4 regions of the Paenibacillus sp. ACRSA genome follow, and region 4 is predicted to be linked to each of the others. Evidence: a T-box and tRNA genes for the amino acid it is inferred to sense, from the RefSeq annotation. Region 4 holds a T-box; the other regions hold tRNA genes.
The links. The T-box of region 4 lies ahead of leuS (leucine--tRNA ligase). A T-box ahead of a tRNA ligase gene usually reads a tRNA of that ligase, here a tRNA-Leu.
Positions count from the first base shown of each region.

Region 1: it has a tRNA-Leu gene. The T-box ahead of leuS (leucine--tRNA ligase) is inferred to sense a tRNA for this amino acid. The anticodon was not compared.
Region 2: it has a tRNA-Leu gene. The T-box ahead of leuS (leucine--tRNA ligase) is inferred to sense a tRNA for this amino acid. The anticodon was not compared.
Region 3: it has a tRNA-Leu gene. The T-box ahead of leuS (leucine--tRNA ligase) is inferred to sense a tRNA for this amino acid. The anticodon was not compared.

Region 1 is NZ_JAKRNP010000001.1:551,212-557,127, forward strand. Features, by position in the region: gene MH215_RS02555 (sacsin N-terminal ATP-binding-like domain-containing protein) at 1-413, opposite strand, end outside; tRNA gene MH215_RS02560 (tRNA-Leu) at 2,177-2,262, opposite strand; gene MH215_RS02565 (general stress protein) at 2,538-2,993, opposite strand; gene MH215_RS02570 (hypothetical protein) at 3,217-3,438, shown strand; gene MH215_RS02575 (NucA/NucB deoxyribonuclease domain-containing protein) at 3,555-4,046, opposite strand; gene MH215_RS02580 (sensor histidine kinase) at 4,173-5,336, opposite strand; gene MH215_RS29305 (DUF6199 family natural product biosynthesis protein) at 5,611-5,799, shown strand.
Region 2 is NZ_JAKRNP010000003.1:189,452-195,367, reverse strand. Features, by position in the region: partial or broken gene ureC (urease subunit alpha) at 1-1,153, opposite strand, end outside; gene MH215_RS10560 (urease subunit beta) at 1,150-1,536, opposite strand; gene MH215_RS10555 (urease subunit gamma) at 1,555-1,878, opposite strand; gene MH215_RS10550 (nitrogen regulation protein NR(II)) at 2,255-2,899, opposite strand; gene MH215_RS10545 (hypothetical protein) at 2,950-3,153, opposite strand; gene MH215_RS10540 (urease accessory protein UreF) at 3,427-4,128, opposite strand; tRNA gene MH215_RS10535 (tRNA-Leu) at 4,592-4,674, shown strand; gene MH215_RS10530 (hypothetical protein) at 4,755-5,030, opposite strand; gene MH215_RS10525 (glutathione peroxidase) at 5,173-5,652, opposite strand.
Region 3 is NZ_JAKRNP010000002.1:931,292-937,207, reverse strand. Features, by position in the region: gene MH215_RS09165 (spermidine synthase) at 1-712, shown strand, start outside; gene MH215_RS09160 (sensor domain-containing diguanylate cyclase) at 875-2,488, shown strand; gene MH215_RS09155 (winged helix-turn-helix transcriptional regulator) at 2,536-2,898, opposite strand; gene MH215_RS09150 (Gfo/Idh/MocA family protein) at 3,177-4,169, opposite strand; tRNA gene MH215_RS09145 (tRNA-Leu) at 4,417-4,501, shown strand; gene MH215_RS09140 (hypothetical protein) at 4,579-4,764, opposite strand; gene MH215_RS09135 (helix-turn-helix domain-containing protein) at 5,044-5,640, opposite strand.
Region 4 is NZ_JAKRNP010000001.1:725,186-731,101, forward strand. Features, by position in the region: gene leuS (leucine--tRNA ligase) at 1-2,168, opposite strand, end outside; T-box leader at 2,241-2,510, opposite strand; gene MH215_RS03345 (phosphotransferase family protein) at 2,566-3,522, opposite strand; gene MH215_RS03350 (class I SAM-dependent DNA methyltransferase) at 3,705-4,475, opposite strand; gene MH215_RS03355 (CvfB family protein) at 4,846-5,760, opposite strand; gene rsfS (ribosome silencing factor) at 5,757-5,916, opposite strand, start outside.

The DNA of each region.
Region 1 (5,916 bases), 170 kb from region 4:
CTTCTATCTAAATTAAAATCTAAAGGTATGCGTTCTTGATTTTTATTAATGAAAGTCCCTGTAATATTTATTTTCTTTGACAATAAGTGCGTGGTAATAAAGCCAGTACCAAACTGACCGCCTTTTTCAATATCTTCGGTTTTAGATGATTTTTGTAGAATTAAGCCTCTAAGCGACTTATTATCAAAAGGATCACCAGTATGAGAAAATGAGACTATCTTCTTTTCGATATCATGTTTGACATAGATATCGACCGGAATACTGGAAGTGTCACAAGCATTTTGAATCAGCTCCCAAATCCATCTGCGAACAGTATTATTATCCGAGCCATTAAATACATCATATAGCTCTTTGTTTATTTTGTTTGCAGAAATATCAATAAGATCTCTTCTATCCATATTATCATAAGTCATATAATAATGTCCCTCATCTTTATGCTTATTTAGTAGTCATCTTTTAATGAATCAGAGTAGGCTTCTTAGCTATTCTTATCCATATCACTTCGGGTAAACGGGGTAAAAATATAATTTTTCATAAAAATCCCAAGTGTTATTTTATTGGAATACAGTCCACCCCCTCTTTATTTGTCATTTCGATTCTTCAATCTTTCTCAGAGCCTAGTGCAGGACTTAGTAATTGAGAAAACATCGAAATCATCAGCATCCCTTCTTTGTACTATTGAGTTAATTTTTCTTTAAAGAATGGATGCCAGCCAACCCTCATTTCTTACGCTAAAGGTTTATGGAACCACTTCCCTTTAATGTAATATCATCTTCTGTTTCAACGCTCATTTCATCAAAATCATCCTCTGATTCGTTCCAAAGCACCAGTAGTCCATAAAGTGGCTGAAAGCGATATCCTTACATAGAAGGTCTAGCAGAATGAATATTGGTTGACATATCTCACCGACCTAGCTCTTTTATGACTAACAAAGATTGTTCAAAAAGTCCGTTTTTGATTATGAAGCATCGAATCTTGAAGAATCAGAGACTTTCGGTTCTCAAGTAGCAGATTGCTACGCTCCAATTCTCGGGCTTAATTATGTCGAAGGCGCTCTACTATAGACAGAACACCCTCAACGGTGCAACTCTTGCTATTTGAAGCGTATGTTACAATGGCATGAATCCTTTAACCTCAGACACAATTCATTTAGCAGTGACTTAAAACTACAACTTTCAACATAATTCTCCACGACTCCTTCCATCTCCTTCCAAACAAATGTTCTATTCAAACGTAATATTAGTAAAGATGAATACATATTAATCCCTGATACCTATCCAAAATAGGTCCTGAAAGTTTCTAATTGAAAAGGCGGCTACCCATTAATTGAGTAGTCGACCTTATACATCACTGTACGGACCGTTAAATGCAGCATTTCAACCATTTGAGTACATTGACGCAAGCACTTGTACTGTGCAGGGAAGCCATGCAACCTACCTATGCGAGCTTTATGTTTGTTACAGGGCGATTCAGCACTACTCTTCCGTTTATTCGCCTATAGCCCAGCTGGTGATTCTCCATTGGTAGGCCTGCCATTCCGGTATCCCCAACTTTCGTAGGTATTGCACCTTCATTCGAAGCTTTTTCCATTGTTTCCACATGTACATCCTCATTTGTCTTCGTAGCTTGCTGGGTTGGTGAGAAGGAGTCTGGCAGTCGGGCGGAGGTGGAACCTTAGGAAGGATAGTTTGAATAAACTCAGTAATACTGGTACATTATCATCATAGAACTGAAGGATGATGCTGGAGATCGGAGGCAGAGAAGTTTCTTCTTGAGACACTTAGACAACAATAGTTTCGTATTGCCACAGCGAATTACCTTCACAGACTTAATGCTGGATTGGCTTCAAAAAGTCATTTAAAGCAGGTTGCGGAAACTACTTGCGAAAGGTACGAGAGGTCGTAACAAATTGTATACCCTTATTTTAAGAGTAGAAACGATATGCTCTTGCAAGAAGTGCAACCGATGCATCTGCAAAAATATCATGGAACCAAACATCAGGACGACCAAGCAACAAAAAAATAAATTGTCTACAAAAACATTACGGATGCATTTGAGCGTATCAGAAAACCAGAAAAGAGACAAAAGAGAAGCTCCGTTAGCAAACTCGCTCATTAAACGAAAAAGGGTTTCAGCTCATTTGAGCTGAAACCCTTAATTTTCTTGATAATTCGTATGCCGAGGACCGGGATCGAACCGGTACGGTAGTCACCTACCGCAGGATTTTAAGTCCTGTGCGTCTGCCAATTCCGCCACCCCGGCATGATTATGTATTTCTCAATCAAATGTGGCGACAAGAAATATCTTATCATGTATTTTATTATTATGCAACACTTTTTTTAAAAAAAATATTTTAGAAATGAAACAGGCACCACCAGCGTAAGCCGGCAGTGCCTAGAAAGGTCGAGTTGCGGTCTCGAACTTTCTTATAAACCATCTATATTAAGGGAGGTGTAAGGTAAGAATACCTCCCCAACATTAAAGAAACCTAAAATCAGGATTAAATTAAGCTAAAAAAGAAAATAAGCTCACATGTATTAGTCACGCTTCATGATAATAGGCGTGATCCGAGCAATCTCGTCTTCACTGGTTTCCACAATCACAAGCAAATGTTGTTGCATAAGCCATTGCTCATAATAGTTTGCGTCATCCTCAGAGATACCGGCTTCCGTCAGGGTAAGTACAAAATCATCGGTCTCTTCACCGATTTCATTACCAGCAAGCCGGCGAACAGCCTTCCCAGCAGACATCGTGTGATCTTTACGTTTACCTAGCGCAGCCAGCACCCCCTTAAAGGCTCCTAATGCTCCATCCGTACCTGCACCCTTAAGTGGTTTAGGTAAACCTGCCTTCTCACTAATCAACTCCAAATTAAGCTGTTCTTTAGCGACTACGCCCAGTGAATCGGAATCAACTCCTGCCTGTCGAAGCTGATTCAACATTAAAATGGCTTCGTTCTCAGTACGCACCATTCCAATCAATAACTTTGTCATACGGAATCCTCCTTAACATACACTTTAGCTTCAGTACCCTTTATAACCCTCTAACTGAAAGAAACAAACGCTAATCATGCGATAAGGCGAATCACCTAACCCACAAAATCACTTCTCTTCTGGAAATTCATACCTAGTTCTGATAGACTAGATAAAGAAGACAAATTAACCATTGAAATTATTGACATATCGATTCTAATCTCATAACCAGGAGAAATGACATATGAACAAAGAGGTAGAAATTGCCATCCGTCGTAATCAACAAATTGTGGTTCGTAATACAAGTGGTGAATCTGTAACCGGATTTCCAGAACGCTCTGCCGATTCCTCCATCCTCCTTCTACGTACAGTACAAGGGAATCTCTGGATTCCGTTTGAGGAAGTTGAGCAGGTCACACGCCTGTTAAGCATTCGTTCGCATCATCTAAGCAGTATGGCACTGTGAACAGCCGTTTGTAGCCATCAGTGAATCAAGTGAATCATTGGACGATGAAGAACGCCAGACTTTGAGGAGTCTGGCGTTCTTCATTACTCTATCACTAGGAACTGTCTTAGATCTCGCTATTCAACAACAAACTTCACTCGTGTTCCATTTGGATATGTACTAAGTTGATTGCCAACCCATGAACCTGCTCCGCGATTGTCCTTTGGCGTAATGTATTGGATATCCGCATTAGCACCACCCTCTGCACACATAGCCATCGGCCACTCGTCTCGATCCTTCCCCTTCTTCACTGGCACTCCCTTCAGCGAAAGATCCCGATTCGCCTCAGCACCATCACGATCGATTGTACACACATCAGAATGACCTGCCTTAACGGCCGATCGAATATGATTAGCTGTCTCTGGGTAGCGTTCAGAAGGGAAGATCAGCGTATGATCTACACCTTGGCTACTACTCCCATTAAATATAGAAGTCCAATCCCCCAGCTTATATTCTCCATTAAACCATGCTAAACAGGCGACTAAAGCAAGGGTGACCAAGGTGACCCATTGCTTCTTCAACCTGGCTGTTCCTTTATTTCTTCTCTTCCTTGTGCGTTTACGCGTCATGCTGTCTCTCCCCCATTCACCATTACATTATATCAGAACATTCGTTCGCGGAACAACGTGAATGCACAGAAAAAAAACAGCCCGGATCTCTCCCGAACTGCCCTCTTCCGATCATATAATAATCCTTTAACCTACATGACCCATACTTGGCATCACCGGTTGCCGCTTTAATGGTACAGTGACCTGGAATTGTGTACCCTGACCTTCTTGACTTTCCACCGTGATTTCACCTTGCATCAATTCCAGCAACTCTTTGCAGATCGTTAATCCAAGACCACTGCCCCCAAACCTCCGTGCATGAGACACATCTGTCTGAGTGAAGGCTTCAAATAATTGATTCATCTGATCTTGTGGAATCCCAATCCCTGTATCTTGAATGCTAAAGACCAGCGTCGTTACATCCTCCAATGTCTCTTCTACATCCAATTTAATATGCACTTCACCTTGCTCCGTAAACTTAATCGCATTGTTTATTAAGTTATCCAGCACCTGTCGTAAGCGCAATGGATCTCCAACGAGCACTTCTGGCACTTCAAGATCAACATGGCAGACTAAGCAAATCTGCTTCTGTATAGCAGCGAGTTCATGCGTCTTAATGATCTGCTGAATTAGTTTAGAAGGCTGAAACTCAATCTGCTCTACCTTCATTTTCCCACGACCTAACTTTGCCATATCCAAGCTCTTGTTTACAATGTTCAGCATGGCCTCTCCCGATTGACGAGCAAGCTCCAGGTATTCCTTTTGCTCGATACTGGTTTCTTCCATTCCCACCAGCTCAATCATTCCCATAATTCCATTGAGCGGCGTTCGCAACTCATGATTCAGTTTGCCGATAAATTCTAGTTGTCCTCGGCTATTCAATTCAGCCATGTTCGCTGCCATGCGAAGCTGTTCTTCGGCATATTTCCGCTCTGAGATATCATATTGTATCCCAACAAAAAAGAGGCATTCTCCCTCGTCATTAAAGATCGGATCTATATTCAACTCGTTCCAAAACTTGTGTCCACTTTTGGTGTAATTCAGAATATCTATCTTAATTGACTTCTGCTCTCTGAGTGCTTCACGAATCTTAGTTACTGTCTCTGGGAGGGTATCACGCCCTTGAAGAAACCTACAATTTTGCCCAATAGACTCTTCTAACGAATATCCTGTCAATGTTGTAAAGTGCTCGTTTACATAGATCAGGGGCAGTTCTGGTGAGGTTGCGTCGACCACAGTTACGGAAGATTTAAGCTTAGAAATTAAAAACTCCCACTGAATGGGCATGGAATACTGATTTTGAATGGTCATGCTTCCCTCCTGCTTCTATCTGCCTTCAACAATGATCAATAATAAATGGTTGCATGTCATCAATTTGGTATGTGATCATACTAATTCAATATCATTAATTGTAACATAGTTGTTCAAACGGTGCCGGAAAGGTTAATGTTTTCATAAACTTAGGAGGAATACACATGAAGTTTCTGTTCATTCTCATCATCGTTATTCTGATCTTATTCATTTTCAATAGACGTCGTCGATAAGTGGATTGAGGCCATTCCTGAACGAGGAAGGAAGATCGAGCATGAGAACCCTCTTTTTTATTTTCATGATACTGTGCATTATCAATCTTTGTTTCCCAAAGTTCGGATGGTTCCTACGTTACGGTTGGATTGTGAAGGGGGAATCCGAGCCTAGCAAGCCGTATATGGTCTTTGTTCGTATGACTAGTTTAGTGATGTTATTAATTGCATTTTCACTCGTGGCGGCATGATACCACAGTTACAATCGATCATGTATATGTCGGAGAAACAGGCATTTATGCATGCAAGAATGAATTTTATTCTAACTGTCTTACCTTATAATCAGATCTCACTATAAATAAAAAAGA
Region 2 (5,916 bases), on a different contig from region 4:
ATTTTGTCTGCCGTTTGCCATGTTCGTATGATGACTTCTCCAACACGTCCCATAGCCTGGGAGTCGGAACTGATGATGCTGAATACACCAAGATCATGCAAAATATCTTCAGTGGCGATCGTCTCGGGTCGGATTCGAGAATCTGCAAAAGCGACATCCTCAGGGATAGACGGGTCTAAATGGTGGCAGACCATCAGCATATCCAAATGTTCTTCTACTGTATTTCGTGTGTAAGGTCTGGTGGGGTTAGTGGAAGAAGGGATGACATAGGATTCACCGGCTGCTCGAATAATGTCGGGTGCGTGGCCGCCGCCTGCGCCTTCTGTGTGGTAGGTGTGTATGGTGCGACCGTTAATGGCTGCGAGTGTGTTCTCCAAGAATCCGGTTTCGTTCAAGGTATCAGTATGAATGGCTACCTGCATATCATGCTCGTCAGCAGCGGTCAGACAGGCATCGATTGCACTTGGGGTTGTACCCCAATCTTCATGGAGCTTGAGTCCAATGACCCCTGCTTGAATCTGTTCAATTAAAGGGGCTGTAGTGGAGCTATTTCCTTTACCGAGAAAGCCAATATTCATAGGGAAGGCTTCTGCTGATTCTAGCATGCGATGGATGTGCCAAGCTCCTGGTGTGCAAGTTGTTGCTTTTGTTCCTGTGGCTGGCCCTGTGCCGCCGCCAATCATGGTGGTAACACCAGAAGATAATGCCGTCTGAATCTGTTGTGGACAGATGAAATGAATATGGGTATCAATCCCGCCTGCAGTTACGATCATTCCTTCGCCAGCAATGATTTCCGTGGAAGCACCTATAATGAGTGAGGGATCGACACCGTCCATCGTATTGGGTTGCCGGATTTTCCTATGGCGCAGATGAGTCCATCGCGGATGCCGATATCGGCTTTGACGATCCCCCAATGATCAATAATGATTGCGTTGGTGATTACAGTATCAGGGGTGCCATCACTACGAAGGGCAGATGCGGATTGACCCACGCCGTCGCGGATGACTTTGCCACCGCCGAACTTGCTCTCGTCTCCGTAGATGGCATAATCTTGTTCGATCTCAGCCCAAAGTTCTGTGTCTGCTAGTCGAACGGCATCGCCGGTGGTGGGTCCGAACATGGAGGCGTATTGCTCGCGGCTCATTGATTTCATGCAGAATCACTTCCATCCTGCTTCGGTGGGGCGAAAGTGTTCAAGAACGTGTCTAGCTTCTGAGAGTCGGGAGGATGGTCTATGGCACCTTCGGTTAAACCGTTAAAACCATAAATTTGTCGTTTGCCGCCAAATGTCGTAAGCTCGATGGGTTTCTCTTCACCAGGCTCAAAACGAACAGCGGTACCTGCCGGGATATGCAGGCGATGTCCATAAGCGGTTATGCGATCGAATTCCAATGCGGCATTAACCTCGTAGAAATGCACGTGGGAACCGACTTGTACGGGACGATCCCCACGGTTCAAGACAAGTAATCGCACTGTTGGGCGATTGGGGTGACAGATGATTTCGTCCTGCTTCAAACGATATTCACCAGGAATCATGATGTTCTCCTGCCTTTCTTAGCGTATGGGCTCGTGTACGGTAACGAGCTTTGTGCCATCGGGAAAAGTAGCTTCTACCTGTACCTCGGGAATCATATCGGGTACACCTTCCATGCAGTCCACACGTTTCAGAATGGTACCGCCGTATCGCATCAATTCTGCAACACTCATTCCGTCACGCGCGCGCTCCATGAGTTCAGAGGTCAATAGGGCGATAGCTTCGGGAACATTCAACTTAAGTCCTCGGCCTTTGCGTTCTCGGGCGAGGTTAGCGGCTACGGTAACCAGGAGTTTTTCTTTTTCCTGCTCAGTCCAATGCAATGTAATCCGACCTTTCCTCATATGAAGTCAGTCTTGAACTTTTTTTGAAGACGAACGAGAGTATGTTCATCTGATATAGAATAATATGTTAAATATACTCACACAGGGTAGGTTCATTGTCAATGGGATTTGAATATTATTGGAATTTTATCATCGTTATAATCGATTAATGTGTTAAGTATACTAACATTTGAGTTTGGTGTTTTCTTTGAATATCACATTACCAGGGGGCTGGGATGTTTGGGTTGGTACGTGTATTAACAAGATGACGTGAAAAGAGGTGGCTGGTTGGGGATGAGAATAAGGTGGGAGTTGAGGAGTTGAAGGGATTTCTTCGAGGTAAATCGTCCGAAGGCATTCAGCCTTCGGCACCAACAAGGTTAGAATTTATCTATCACTACCCGAGAATGCCGGAATATTGTGGGTACAATCTGCGGATGCAATCCGGGCAAATGTCGTGGGTGAACTCGGCATGGGTGTGCTTTCTGAGATAACTCTCGACGGAGTTCCATGTATCCTGTTCATCCTTGATTTGTTTACATACGGCACATATAGGAAGAAGTCCTCGTAGTGTGCGTACCTCGGATAATGCTTGTTGAAGTTGCTGCTCGGCTAGTTTCTGTTCTGTGACATCGGTGTGGGCGATTAAGGCGAGTTCAGAGCTACATGGTGACTCTGTTGTTGGCAAAGGAGTGAGTTCTAAGCGGAACCACCTCTGTTTCGAATTGGGGAGGCGTATCGCGATGTCGTATGTATGGTTACTGTCAAAAGGTGTTCGAATCTTTTTAAGTCGCTGGATGGTCTTATTGCTCTGATGATCTCGCTCATGTGACGTCCATACCTCTAGTAGATTGAGATAAGGCAGTGTACCGGATTCAGAATAAAAGTAAGCTGGTAAGTGTGTGTAGTCATGCATTTGACCAAGTCCTTGTCGCCAAGCGTTGTTGCAGCTACGAATGATCCAGTTGTTATCTACGATAATGAGCTGGTGGCGCATAAATTGATAAGATAGTTTCTCTAGATCGGTTGTTAAGTACCGCATTGGTTGAAACCCTCCTTGTGGTCAGTTGGCGAATGAGACAGGGTGCTTTGCTAACGTAGATCGTCTGGAATTTGTAAAATATCTGCGACCTGATTCCGGAATCGGGTAGCCTTGCGTGTGCCGTGAATTAGGTTGGATAGACGGTATGGTGGGATGTCGTGTTGTTCGCAAAAGGTCTTCTGATCCATCTGGAGTTCGGTTAAACGGCGTTTGATGGCCCATCCGAATGGGGTCACGGGTTTCTTTTTGTTCAAAAGGGTTCACCCCTAGGTTAAAAGTAGTATTCAGTCGCTCCTACTTCGGGTAGAATGTAGGGAGATGCGCGCTGTATATTTCATTATATACGTTATTACGTCATGTAACAATTAAAAATGACGGAAATAAGTGTATTTTATGATTTAAAATGACGTAAATTCGCAAATTCATCCATTAATGAATAACAACAAAAACACGCCAGCAAAGGAGTTGCGGCGTGTTTTTGTTCAATTGGAGAGGTATGTGTTGCGGGAGAATGCGTGGGTACGCAGCTATGCTTTGAATGCATGTAACCCTGCACCAAGCATGTGGAAGCTTGGGAATAGTGACTTCATAGACGTTGCTGTTGCTTGTGCTGGTTCATCCGCAACGGAGGCGCTGACAGTATTCCATTCATGCTCTAGGTCTGTGGTTAGGTGAACCATCAGTTCCTGTATGCTTTGACGATCGAGGGGGATGGCTTTCGAGGCTTCCGTTATGCATGCATTTGAGGCTGAGTGGAGATAACCGAGAACTGCCTCCTCGACGGGGATATCGAGATAGTGGTTAATCCAGGCGTGAACAGTGGATAGGCATCCAACTGAATTATAGGTAGACAGGGTGTGCTCGAGTTTTCTGAAGTCGATCCAGGGATGGAGGGCTTGAGCGAGCTTGATTAACCGTTTGCCCATAGCGGAGGAGTGTTCCCTGAGATCTGGAGGGGTTCGCTGGACGTGAACTAGTTTGTCAATAAGAGCTGTTCGCCATGTGTCCTTCTGATCCGCTGCACTGTAGATTCCCTTAATTGCCATTCCTTCCAGGCGCACAATGCTCGGATGTAATTGACAACGCATGAATGATTCCAGGTCTGCTACGTTACGGATTGAACCTTCTGCTATAAGTGCATCCATGCCGAATGAATGAGTGAACCCTCCGACTTGAATGGAGGAATCAAGCAGTTTGACATAATCGAGCAGCTTATTCCCACGGTTCACGATCTTTCGCCTCCTACGTTCGCTAAATGTTATTATATATAACATTTTATTTCGTTTTGGTGCTGTTTATGAGTTTGAATCCGAATTATATGATATATATAATCACATAATTATCCGCTTTTTGTCAATTAAATCTTGTTTATTTTGCGCTAATTTCTTAATGTGTTAGTTATAATCACTCAACAAGTTATGTATTGGAGTGTGTGGTGATAATCTTGTCATTGAAAGAGAAATAGTAAATGTAATATTAGTGGTTATTCCATTGGGTTGCTCATTGAAGCTTATCAAGGGTAAAGGAACTACAAAAATAGTTCAAACTCAAGGATATGCAACTGCTGTGGAAATATGACGATTCATGCAGTTAGAGGGGGAACTATCGTATAAGACAGCTGAATTTAAAAAATGCTTTACTTTTATAATGAAACCCGGTATAATCAATTTTGTTGCCGATAATTTACGACATGCGGTCGTGGTGGAATGGCAGACACGCTATCTTGAGGGGGTAGTGGGCTTATGCCCGTGGAGGTTCGAGTCCTCTCGACCGCATCATAATGCAAGACAGAAGAAGCTTCCGAACTCGGAAGCTTCTTTTTTGTTTCTAACGTTTTTATTTTATTCTAACTTCATTAAGCCTGACCGATTTGAAGTAAACGTATGATTTCGCCATCAATAAGCTCTCTACTTACTTGCATGAATCCTAACGATTCATATAACGTCCCGGCGATCTGATTGTCTGATCGATGTGCAATCATAATCCTTGTACCATTAGAAAAGTCACAGGTTGTAAATCGATGTTCATCCTTAGTTCCTCCCGAATTTCGAATTCGCAGAGGATCTAGTGCTCTACGATGATCTTGAACCCTTTCTCCGAACCATTGCAGTAAGTACTTTTTGCATACCACATCACTCCTCTCAACAGAACACTCTAATGTATATCATAAGCTCTCATGCCAAAATAAGCTCTTGAGTGCAAAAAAAGCCACCGACCAGAGAGTTCCTGCTTAATGCTGGGGTCTCCAGTGAGATGGCTGTTGGTTGTTCAATTTATTTTTTTAATAATTTCTCGATGTCAGCTTCAATCTGATCAGGAGTTGTTTTGGGTGCGTAACGCTTTACGACACGTCCGTCCTGATCCACGAGGAATTTAGTGAAATTCCATTTGATTGCTTTGGAGCCGAGCAGACCTGGAGCCTCTTTGGTGAGATGTTGGAACAGGGGATGAGCGTTCGATCCGTTGACATCGATTTTCTCAAACATAGGGAAGCTTACACCATAGTTCATTTGGCAGAACTCAGCAATATCATCGGATGAGCCTTTTTCCTGTGCAAACTGATTGCTCGGGAATCCGAGAACTTCAAAATTACGATCTTTGAATTTATTGTACAGCTCTTGCAGCCCTTCGAATTGTGGTGTCAATCCACACTTACTAGCTGTATTCACAATAAGCAGTACTTTGTTCCGGTATTGAGACATTTCTTGTTCTTGGCCTCGAAGCGTATTAACTTTGTATTCATAAACGGTCATAAAAATCGCCTCCTATATCGAATGGATTAATCCTATTTTGTATATATCTATTATATTGGTTGCAATTAAATAATGCAAAACTAATATTGGATAATTATAGTTTTAGTACTTTTTGAGCTTGAATTGGTCTTCTTATGGACGAATAGGTAGAAGATTTCTGTGATCACGAGAATTAGAGAGCTTTGGGGAGATGTATGAAGCAAAAATATGTTGTAAGCGATATCATTGGGTTGAAACGGCATAAATCAGTCGATTCGGTGATCT
Region 3 (5,916 bases), on a different contig from region 4:
TGAACAGCATGAGCTGAAGGTCTATGACACGAAGCGTTTATATGGAGAGCAAGGACATTTTCGCGTGTTGGAGTTTTCTAATGAAGCTGTTCAGGGGGCAATGGATCTGAGCCGCCCTGAACGAATCGTATTGGAATATCCGAGAGCCATGGTACATCTGATGGAACGGAATGCGTCTAACTATGAATCTGTGTATATCATTGGACATGGGATTGGTACGTTACCTACATATTTGTCTGAGAAGCAGGTAAAGGTAGCAGAGCTTGATGAAGAAGTGTTAGAAATCAGTCGGACATTCTTTAATTATGCGGGAAACGATGTAAGTGTAGGTGATGGACGTGATTTATTGCAGCAGGAACCTTCTGGAGCATATGATTATATCGTTGTTGATGCTTTTACAGCTGAGGGAACTCCCAAACAGCTCATTTCAATCCCTTTTTTTAAGATTGTGAAGGAGAAGTTGAGAACAAATGGTATGGTCATGCTGAATGTATTTGGCCGGGCAGGCAATGATCAGCTTGTGAATGCAATCCATACGACGTTATGTGAGTTATTTGTCTATACGCGTTCATTTGCATTGCCTGTGGAGACGGACGACGAGCAGCAGAACAGAATTCTTGTAGCTAGTGATCAGCCGATTGCCTTTCAGACCAGACATATGGCGGGATTTGTTGAACAGGAGCTAGGGGAAGGATATGTGATTCAGGATTAGATCTGATCTGCGTAATCCATTCAATGAATGAATTGGGTTCATTAAATCGTCACTCAATCGCAAGTTATTGTAAATTCTTCACAAACTTTTTATTTCTTCTTAACATCATTCGTATAGAATGGTAGACATATGTCTTTTCAAGAAAAACCGGGGGAAGTAATAATGACCGCACAGAACAAAACAGCAACATTTAAAAGCAAAATAAGAAACGTGAAGAAAATTAGTCTTACCGTCTTATTGGGCGGTCTTGTTACCATCGCTGTTTTAATGACTTTGACCATCATCTTTATATCTTTTTATACATCTCAGAAGCAGTCATTAATCGATAATACACTGACTAGCAATTATTCAAGTGCTACGCAGATGAGTCAGACGCTCGATTCATTGTTTCAATCCATGCAGAGCAGCTTGGATTATGCAGCGCATTCGTTCTCGGATATAGACTACACAGACACTGCTAAAATTGGGGGAGCACTTGATCTAATTCGGGGTAGCAGCAACTACTTTAACTCTTTGACGCTTGTGGATGAAACGGGACTTGTTAGAGGAGTCTCGCCCATGGGAGGCAGACTGGGTCTTCATATCAGCTCTACGGCAGCTAAGAATGCACTCCACTCCAGAACGCCTTATATATCGGAGCCTTATGTTACGCCAATTAGTCAGCGCAGAATTTTATTTTTGAGTCAACCGATTTTTGGTTCGAATCAAACCTTTGAGGGGTATGTCAGTGGGAGTATTTATTTGCAAGAGGGTAATATTCTAAGTCATTCTTTTGGAAGTCAGTTGAAATCCAGTAACGGTTCCTATTTCTTTATCGTAGACGCGAAAGGTACACTGTTATTTCACCCTGACACGGAGCGAATTGGTGAGAATATCAGCAACAATACGGTCGTACATAAATTGTTAGATAATCAACAAGGGAAAGAAAGATACAAGAATCTGTCGGGTCTTGATTCACTTGCAGGTTATACTAAAGTTCCAACTACCGGCTGGGGTGTCGTGGTAGTTTCACCAACCAAGATTGTGTTCGACCAGCTTAGCCATCATATTCGCATGTTGCTGATCTATACATCAGTCCCTTTTGTGATTTTGACTCTAATAGTCATTCGTGTTGCTCGTAAACTAGCCAGTCCTTTCGTCATTCTAGCGGGTTTGGTTAACCGGGTGGATCAAGGCGAGGTAGACTTACCTGTGATGAAGCCACACTGGAATCGCGAGGCTGACCTTCTTACACAAGCCGTACTCGGTGCGCTTGCGAGCTTTCGCAAGCAGACGGATCAGCTAACGTATGATGCTAGAACGGATGTGCTAACAGGCATGACAAATCGCAGAACGTTTGAAGAAGTCATACAGCATTGGATCGATGAGGAGATTCCATTTTCTCTTATCGTTATCGATATAGATCGATTCAAGTCAATTAACGATACGTATGGACATCATACAGGAGACATCGTATTGAAACATATTGCTGAACTGATTCGACAGGCCGTACGACCTCAGGATGTATGTTCCCGCTTTGGAGGAGAAGAGTTCGTCGTGCTGCTGCGTCAGACCAAATCAAGTACTGCCTACCAAGTGGCCGAATATATTCGTTCTAGTGTAGAGAATAGTGCAATGCCTATCGATCGAACTGTTACAATATCGGCAGGAATAGCGGAATATCCTATTCATTCAGCGGCAGCGATGGAGTTATTTCATTTAGCAGATACCGCTCTGTATCAAGCCAAAGAAGAAGGGCGAAATCGGACAATCACCATTCAATCGGTAGAAAAATAAAACACAAAAAAAGAAGCTGCTTCGTGTGAACGGAGCAGCTTCTTTCCTTATTCTGCTTGCTGTGATTTGGCGATAACTTCGTTCGTGTATTGTTCTCCCCAGTCTCGCATGCTGTAAATAATCGGCCTTAACGTTTCACCAAAAGGGGTTAACGAGTATTCCACTTTAGGTGGAACCTGAGGATACACCTCTCGGTGTACGATACCGCTATTTTCGAGCTCTCTTAACTGCAAAGTGAGCATCCGCTGTGTGATATCGGGGAATAACTTACGTAACTCATTGAATCGCAAAGAACCTGAGAACAGGTGATATAAAATAGCGCCTTTCCACTTTCCCCCAATGACACTAAGTGTGACTTCTACGGAACAACCGTATGGCTTGGGACAAAGGTTAGCGGAATTCTGTTTCATGGATTGCACCTCCAATATAAGGGTGACTATGCAGTACCTATATTGATACTACAACCTTATATAGACTGTATACTTCTAATGACAGCATATCATGGTTAAGGTACATTATAAACCTTGCAATGATATACATGAGAATGATATGTATCCTAGTAAGACCTCGGAAAAACGAAAAAAACCCCGAAATTCGCAATGCGAAACATCAAGGTTTAAAGATATATAATTTCTGAATAGGTGTGGGTATGCCCAACAGATTGTACTTAATGAATAGCGTATAAGCGTCATATCAGTGCCGAAAGGATTGCGTCACATAATGCCATGGTTTTAATATTATCTTGACCACTAGAATGTGGCAAAGAATGATCGCGGCAACATTCCGTAAAGTGTACCATCTCCCCGACGAATCCTCTTAGGTAAAGGTCTCGGTGAGTGCCAGACATAGGTGAAGCGGAAGGTGTGTACACAATATCCTGCTCCGCTAGAGATTTCCAAGGTAGATTATCAAAGGTCTGAGAGGAATGAATCGTAAGTTTAGTTACCTCATCTACTGACGCAAATCCGTTGTCGAAAGTCACTAATACATGTTCACTCTCACGTGACCAAGCACTCATCCCTGTAAAATATGCGCTGCCTATGATGCCTTGCTCAAACACGAAGGAAATACTCTGATTGATGTGCTCGTCATCCCTAACTGTCGTACCCGTAACCTTCACCATGTCACCGAAGAGGAAGCGCATCAGATCCACCATATGAATGGCGGCGAGCTTGATGAACTGTTCTTCATCTTTGCAGAAGGGAGTGCTATCGACAGCGAACCTCACCTGAAATGACCGGACTTTCCCCAGTGTCCCGCCATCGATCAACTCTTTTAATTTCAGATAGACGGGAGCATAACGTTTCATAAACCCAACCATGAGCACCACTCCAGCTTGCTCGGCTGCGTCAGATACCATCTTGGCTTCTGCTGCATTCCATCCCAGTGGTTTGTCCACATAGACGTTTTTGCCTGCGCGGATACACTCCATCGTCAGAGTAACTTGATCCTGGGGTTGTGCCACGACAACGACCCCGTCACAGTCCTCATGCTCAAGCATAAGGTGTACATTGTCATAAGCCTGTCCTCTGCTGCCGAAGCGAAGAAGAGCGGCTTGGGAGCGCTCCAAACTACGGGTAGCAATACCTTGGATAATGGCTCCAGCTTCAATAGCGGAAGGATAGATATTGGTAGATGCATGAAATCCTGCACCGATAAAACAAAGCTTTATTGGATTCAATGTGACTCGCTCCTTCGTTGTGATTACCAACGTCCACATCATTGACGGAACGGATTGGATGATACAAGCTAATTCTGTCCTAACGATAGGAGATTCTATGACATTTAAAAAGGACATATGTCCCATCTACTAGACAAATGAAAACGTATTGCATTCTTCTCCCATAACATGTATACTCTACATTACGGCACAACAATTCGTTGTTGGTCTAAATGCTTTTCATTTATAGTGAAAAGTTACATATTATGCGGTCGTGGCGGAATTGGCAGACGCGCACGGTTCAGGTCCGTGTGGGCTAACCCCCCGTGGAGGTTCGAGTCCTCTCGACCGCATCTACGTTCATAGAAAGACCCGTTCATTGCGATAAAGCAAAGGACGGGTCTTTTTATATTACGCCTGTATTTAGGCTTCAACGATTCATACGGAGCCCATACTTGGCGATGAATAATCCAGTAAAGGCTCCGATCATTCCGAAGACTGCGACACTACCCATGACACCATAGCTTTGGAGACGAAAGAGAAATGCGACCCCACTTCCAAATGTCGTTCCTGCTAGAAATCCGAGAGAAATGCCGATATTCTTATCTAATTTCATATGATCACCTGTCTTTGAGTGTTGTAGTAAATGGAGTGAACCAACACAACTAGCGCGAACTGAAGTTGGATTATTTTTGTTCAGGTTAGTACATTCTGGTGGTGTTCTGGCTTAATTGTATTGTGTGGATTTTCCAGTGAGAATATACAATAGATCTATCAAGATCAGGAAGTGGAAAGAACGCTTATAATTCCGGTAGAGAACTTATACCATTTTGTCATGTTAAAAAGGCTCTGTATTCCTTAAGGAATAACAGAGCCTTTTGGTTGCTCGCTAATTTTAGTTATTGTGACGATCTTTCAAGATGACATCTGCGAACAAAATGGTCTTCGGAATGCGGAAAAATTTCTCCGCTTGTTCTTGAAACGCAGCAGAAGGCAGCGTTCCCTGATGCAGCCATTTGCGGAAGGTGCCGGGGTGAACCCCGATCCAGTGGCTGACATCTGTCACCGACAAATCATGGACCATGCACAAGCCTGTCAAGATACGGTTACTTACCGGAGAACGGGTCACCGTACGCTTCATGAAACGGGAAGGCTCGGGTTGACAAATAACTGGACTCTGACGCACAACCTCTTCATTGAAAAGAATGTGTCGTGGATATCCAAGTAATTGACAAGCCTTGTCCAAATTGGTACTGCCGGGTATCCGCCCTTCATACACCCACGCGCTTACACTGCGTGAAGAGATGGACAAGTCTTCAGCGAGCTGGGACAACTTAATATCATTGGCCATCAGCACGGCTAGAAGAACACGGTTGCGAATTTGACAGCGTGTCGGTTTACGGAACCGTTTGACACGGACGCCTTTTCCCAAATATTTACGGTTGATCAGAGACCACGCCTGGATGGAATGTTGTTCTGGTTGATTAGGCATATTTCCTCCGATTTTTTTAACCAAATACTACAATAAGAGTTGGGGTACTTTCAAGTGCCTGTTGAACTGAATCGAATTATATGAGCTGTGGAGTCGGTCAGGAAGGAGGAGTTATGAACTAGTGGGTGTGCAAATTGCATCCTAGTATATTCCTAGATTACAATGATTCACTAAATTTACGAGGAGAAATAGAGCGTATTGAATAATAAAGTGATTCTTAAGAACTATTTATAGGACTAATTGACTTTTTACTGAATTTTGTTGATGCAATGCGGT
Region 4 (5,916 bases):
GCCATATGCGGCGCAAGTGGTGACAGTAATTGCACGAAGTTTTCCATCGATTCACGTGGCAGCGTATCTGCTTTGTATGCATCGTTGATGAAGATCATCAACTGACTGATCGCTGTGTTGAAGCGCAGATGTTCCAGATCATCTGTAACCTTCTTAATTGTTTTGTGAGCAGTACGCTTGAATTCTTCTGTACCGCCATCCGCTGTAATTTTATCACTAATTGCGCCTGTATCCTCGTTGATGAAGAGACGCCATACACGTGACAGGAAGCGGTACATGCCTTCAACCCCGTTAGCATTCCACGGTTTTGTTGCTTCCAGTGGCCCCATGAACATCTCATACAAACGCAGAGTATCTGCACCGAATTCATTTACAATTTCATCTGGATTAATAACATTACCACGAGATTTACTCATTTTCTCATTATTAGTTCCCAGAATCATACCTTGGTTCACGAGTTTATGGAATGGCTCTTTGGTTTGAACTACGCCCAGATCGTACAATACTTTATGCCAGAAACGTGCATACAGCAAGTGAAGCACAGCGTGCTCTGCTCCCCCGATATACAGATCGACAGGCAGCCATTGTTGTTGTTTCTCCTGAGAGATCAGTTCCTTGTCGTTATGTGGATCGATAAAGCGCAGGTAATACCAGCAGCTTCCCGCCCATTGTGGCATCGTGTTTGTCTCACGACGTGCTTTCATTCCCGTTTCAGGGTCAACCGTATTCACCCACTCTGTTACATTCGCCAGTGGTGATTCCCCTGTACCCGAAGGCTTGATCTGATCGATATCTGGCAGCAACAATGGAAGCTGATCCTCTGGTACGGTTTTCATCGTTCCATCTTCCAGGTGCAGAATTGGAATCGGCTCTCCCCAGTAACGTTGACGACTGAACAACCAGTCACGCAGACGATATGTCGTTTTGCCTTCACCTTTACCGTTGTCTTCCAGCCATGCAATCATCTTCGCAATCGCTTCTTCGTTATTCAGACCATTCAAGAAATCAGAGTTAACGTGTGGTCCGTCTCCGGAATACGCTTCTTTGGTCACATCCCCACCAGCGACAACTTCAATGATATCCAGTCCGAATTGCTTCGCAAATTCCCAGTCACGTGCATCATGCCCAGGAACCGCCATAATTGCACCTGTACCATAACCAGCCAGAACATAATCAGCGATCCAAATAGGCACCTTCGCTCCATTTACTGGATTGATGGCATAAGCCCCTGTGAATACACCTGTTTTGTCTTTGGCCAAATCCGTACGCTCCAGGTCACTCTTACGTCCAGCTTGCTCCTGATAAGCTTTGATTGCTTCGCGTTGTTCTGCAGTCACAATGGCTTCTACCAGCTCATGTTCCGGTGCCAGTACAGCATAACTAGCTCCAAACAAAGTGTCCGCACGAGTCGTGAATACCTTGATTACTTCCTCACGTCCCTCGATGGCAAACACCACTTCTGCTCCTGTGGATTTACCAATCCAGTTGCGTTGCATATCCTTAATGCTCTCAGACCAATCCAGCTCTTCTAGGTCTTCCAGAAGACGCTCAGCATATTCAGTAATTTTCAATACCCATTGACGCATCGGTTTACGGACAACAGGGTGATTACCGCGCTCACTTTTACCGTCAATGACCTCTTCATTAGCCAGTACTGTACCCAATGCTTCGCACCAGTTTACAGGCACTTCGTCAACGTAAGCGAGGCCTTTGTTGTACAACTGGATGAAGATCCATTGCGTCCATTTGTAATAATCCGGATCCGTAGTGCTGATCTCCCGATCCCAGTCATAGGAGAAACCAAGGGATTTAATTTGACGACGGAAGTTGTCAATGTTACGGAATGTGATTTCACGTGGGTGTTCACCCGTATCAAGTGCATGCTGCTCAGCAGGCAAACCAAAAGCGTCCCAACCCATCGGATGCAAAACATTGTATCCACGCATACGTTTGTAACGAGAAACGATATCCGTTGCTGTATATCCTTCCGGGTGACCTACGTGCAGTCCCGCGCCTGATGGATATGGGAACATATCCAATGCATAGAACTTCGGTTTAGCCGGGTCCTCGCCTGTTTTGAACGTTTTATTCTCATCCCAAAATTGCTGCCAACTTTTCTCCATCACTTGCGGCTGATAGCCGTGCTTCGGCTGGTGATTCTCACTCATCTATTGTTCCTCCTCTGGTTGATTCACATAAATTACAACAAAAAAACCTCAGCATCCCGTAGCGTTTGCAGCGCTAGGGACGAGAGGTTGAATTCCCGTGGTACCACCCTAGTTAGCGGATGAACGTGCTTCGTCATCCACTCCCTTTAAACCTGTAACGGCGGTTAACCGATGCGGATTTCCATTCCTGCAACCACCGAATAGACATCGGTTAAGTATCGAATGGTGTAATCACCGCATTTCTCCAAGGCGAGTTCATGAAATACTGTCAATCGGCTTGCACCAACCGCCGACTCTCTGTCATGTACAGAATTCATTACTGATCCTTATCATCGAAATATGTATACAATATCGGAAACATTATATAAAAAAGTACCGCCAAAGTCAATGACAGACCTCAGCCTAACCGAAAGCGTTCAATGCTTTCTTCCAGATTATGAATCGTCCACTGAATATGTTTATGATCATCAAACTGCCGGTATGCACATTCGATGCGAAGTAATAGATCAAAATACAGATCATATAACGCTCTTCTGCTTCGTTCACTTGGTGTTGTAATGGATGTACCGTAACCCTTCAAGAAGCCAGTCGTGTAATTAAAATGACTAAAATAATGCTCCATCAATGGATCTGCCCAGAGTGATCGCTCAAAATCAATAATGGCGGTAATTCGTCCTTTCTCCACCAGCACATTGCCATCCCACAGATCCCAGCTAATAAACACAGGTTCTAGTACATCATCGAGGACATCAGCTCTGGCCTGAATCAAACGCTCCAACTCCTCGTAAGACATCGAAAACGTAATCCCTGCCTTTTTCCCATCGATTAATACATCATCCATCAGTTGTAGGAAAGCTTCTTTCCATGTGGAATAACGTTGTCTTCCCGTTGAGAAATAACCAAATTGTTCGCCTTTGATTCCATTCAATCTTCGATTGTAACGCCCAATCTGTTCCTCAATCGCTTCCTGTTCTTCAACACTACAGTGCTCTTTCACTTGGTTATACGGCTTACCTGTCATATGCTCCATAATAAAATATTCTGAGGGAGCAAGAGTTAGCGAGTCATCATACGCAAGTACACGGGGAACTGGTACATCCGTTAGCTCTGACACAAGGCGCAGCGCCTCGACTTCAGTCTTCATTAACCCTTGTTCACAACGCATCAGATTAGATTTATCCGTAGGGGCTATTTTGAGCACCACCGTCTGCCCATCTTTTAACAGGATCCGATATGCCTGGTTCGCCCAGCCTTCATTCATTTCCTGATATTCAGATAGTCGACTATTTAATGTTTGGGTTACTATCCGTTCTAACTGTTCTGAAGTTAGCTTTGTTTTGTATTTACTTTCCACCCCATAATCACCTGTCCTTCTTAAGTTCGTCATCTTATCAAAAAAGGAAAACGCTTTCTATTAGTGTTATTATGGCTCCCTCACACTTAACTGGCAATAGCTTAGATCACGTTTCAATACTCCTATTCTGATCAAAATAAAAAAACGCCCTCAGAATATGCAAGGGCGATGAACAAGACTAATTATTTGATAGCAACATAGAACAGACGCTGCGCGCCTTCCCCTGCTTCTTCCCATTCAAAATCTGCGTACACGCTGACATCACGGAATCCCGCCTTCCGTAACTCCAGCTTCATCCACTCCGGATCGTATGCACGCTGCACATGCACCTCTTCAAACCTCTGATAGAGATCCTTACCCCCATCATCAACACGCGAGAAAATGCTGAGATGATGTTCGATCTCACATCGTTCCGAGTCTAACGCACTTGTCCAGATATAGGATATCGAGCGTTCGTCCAGTACAAAAGGCTGTTCTTCTTCATATCGAATGAATGTATTAGGATGATGCACATCGAACAGGAATGTTCCTCCTGGCTTCATCATTTCGTACGTTCGTTGGAAGGTGCGGATGACATCGTCCTGTTCCAGCAAATAGTTAATACAGTCACAGAATGAGATAACCGAGTCTACAGGCTCAGGTACTCTCCATTCGCACATATCCTGCTGTACCCACCGTACACTGCCTTCACGGTACAAACGATGCCCTTGGGGAGTAGCTTCCATCTTACTGCGAGCCACAGATAACATATCCGCCGACAGGTCGATTCCTGTCACCTCGAATCCTGAGTTAACCAAGGGTATCGTAATCGAACCTGTACCACAACCAAGTTCTGCTACGCTTTTGGGCATCCCGTGCCGCTCCCAGGCTGTTCTCGCGAACCTTATCCAGTCCGGATAAGGCATATCTTCCATTAATTCATCGTAAACATAGGCAAATTTACGGTAAGACATGTCAGGCACCGCACTTTCAATTCATTTTATTATATAACTCAAAAATATTTACACTTGCCACTCCGATGACAGAACAACCTTCCGATCGCTGTTATCCCCAGATTTTTTTGATTCCCTTTTCCAAAGGGAAAATCCGGGGATAGCTTATGCTTCCGATGCAGCTTTCTTTCAGAAAGCTTTCAGGCGAACGCTTCGCTCCTTCACGTTATTTCTGTCTTCTCCGTTCTCGTGTAAAGAATTAGTTGAGCTTATATAAATTTGTTATAAACGAAAAAAGCAGGGGCGTCCGGTGTTCACCCAGCCTTGCCCTGCTTTTACATTGGACTCACATGAGTCTTCGTTTAGCTTAAGTTCAACGTTAATAACGTTACTAGTTCTTGTCCGAATCTGGAGCAGAAGCTTGCGAAGCAGCATCTGTAAGATAGGTCCAGTTTTCTTTCTGGGTCACCAGTCCATCTTTCATTAGCTTACCTAGAGCACGCTTGAAGGCGGATTTGCTGATGCCAAAACGCTGTTTAATAATATCCGGTGGCGTCGCATCCGAATAAGGCATACCACCTGTTGGACGCTCTTTCATAAACGCGAGCAGCTTGTCAGCATCCTCGTTACGACCTACCTCTTTGCGAAGAGACGTTGCCAGGTTCACACGTCCATCCTCACGAACCAGCGTTACCCGGCATTTCACTTTCTCGCCGAGACGCAACAAGTGGGTACGCTCGGAGGAATGGATCATGCCAATGGCACCAAAACCAAGCACACCACCTTCCACAAGCACAAAAGTACCCATTTGCAATGGCTTGTACACCGTCGCTTCGACCCATTCATTGAGCCATGATGTCGGTGCATGGAAGGCTAACGGTGCAAGTTCACGTTCTCCAGCCAATTTCGCACGAAGACGACCTTGCTTATCATGCTCCATGATAACAAAAACCTCGTCCCCAACATGTGGACGCAGTTCTTCTAATTCAGGCAATTCACGGATAGGAAGCAGTAGTTGCCGACCCAGACCCATTTCTAGAAAACAACCGAGCCGTGGATGTATGTCAGCCACAACAAGTCGTGCCATTTCCCCAAGAGTAAGATAAGGCTTCTTCATCGTCGCAGCAAGACGATCTTCCGTATCGAAGAAGATAAAGACTTCCAGCGTCTCATCGATTTTGATATCACGTGTCAGCTCTGTATAGTGAAGCAGTACATCTTCCGATCCAGTCGTCAAAAAGTAGCCAAACGGAGATACTTCACGTTCAACCCGCAAAGAGACAACAGTTCCTGCAATCAAACTCATACTGTTTCCACCACTTTAGCATCCGACCATAAACGTTCGATGTTGTAATATTCACGCTCATCGCGGTGGAAGATATGAACAACCACGTCCCCTAGATCCATCAAAACCCAGCGTGCCGAATCCATACCCTCAATACCTTTAATCGTTACACCTGCG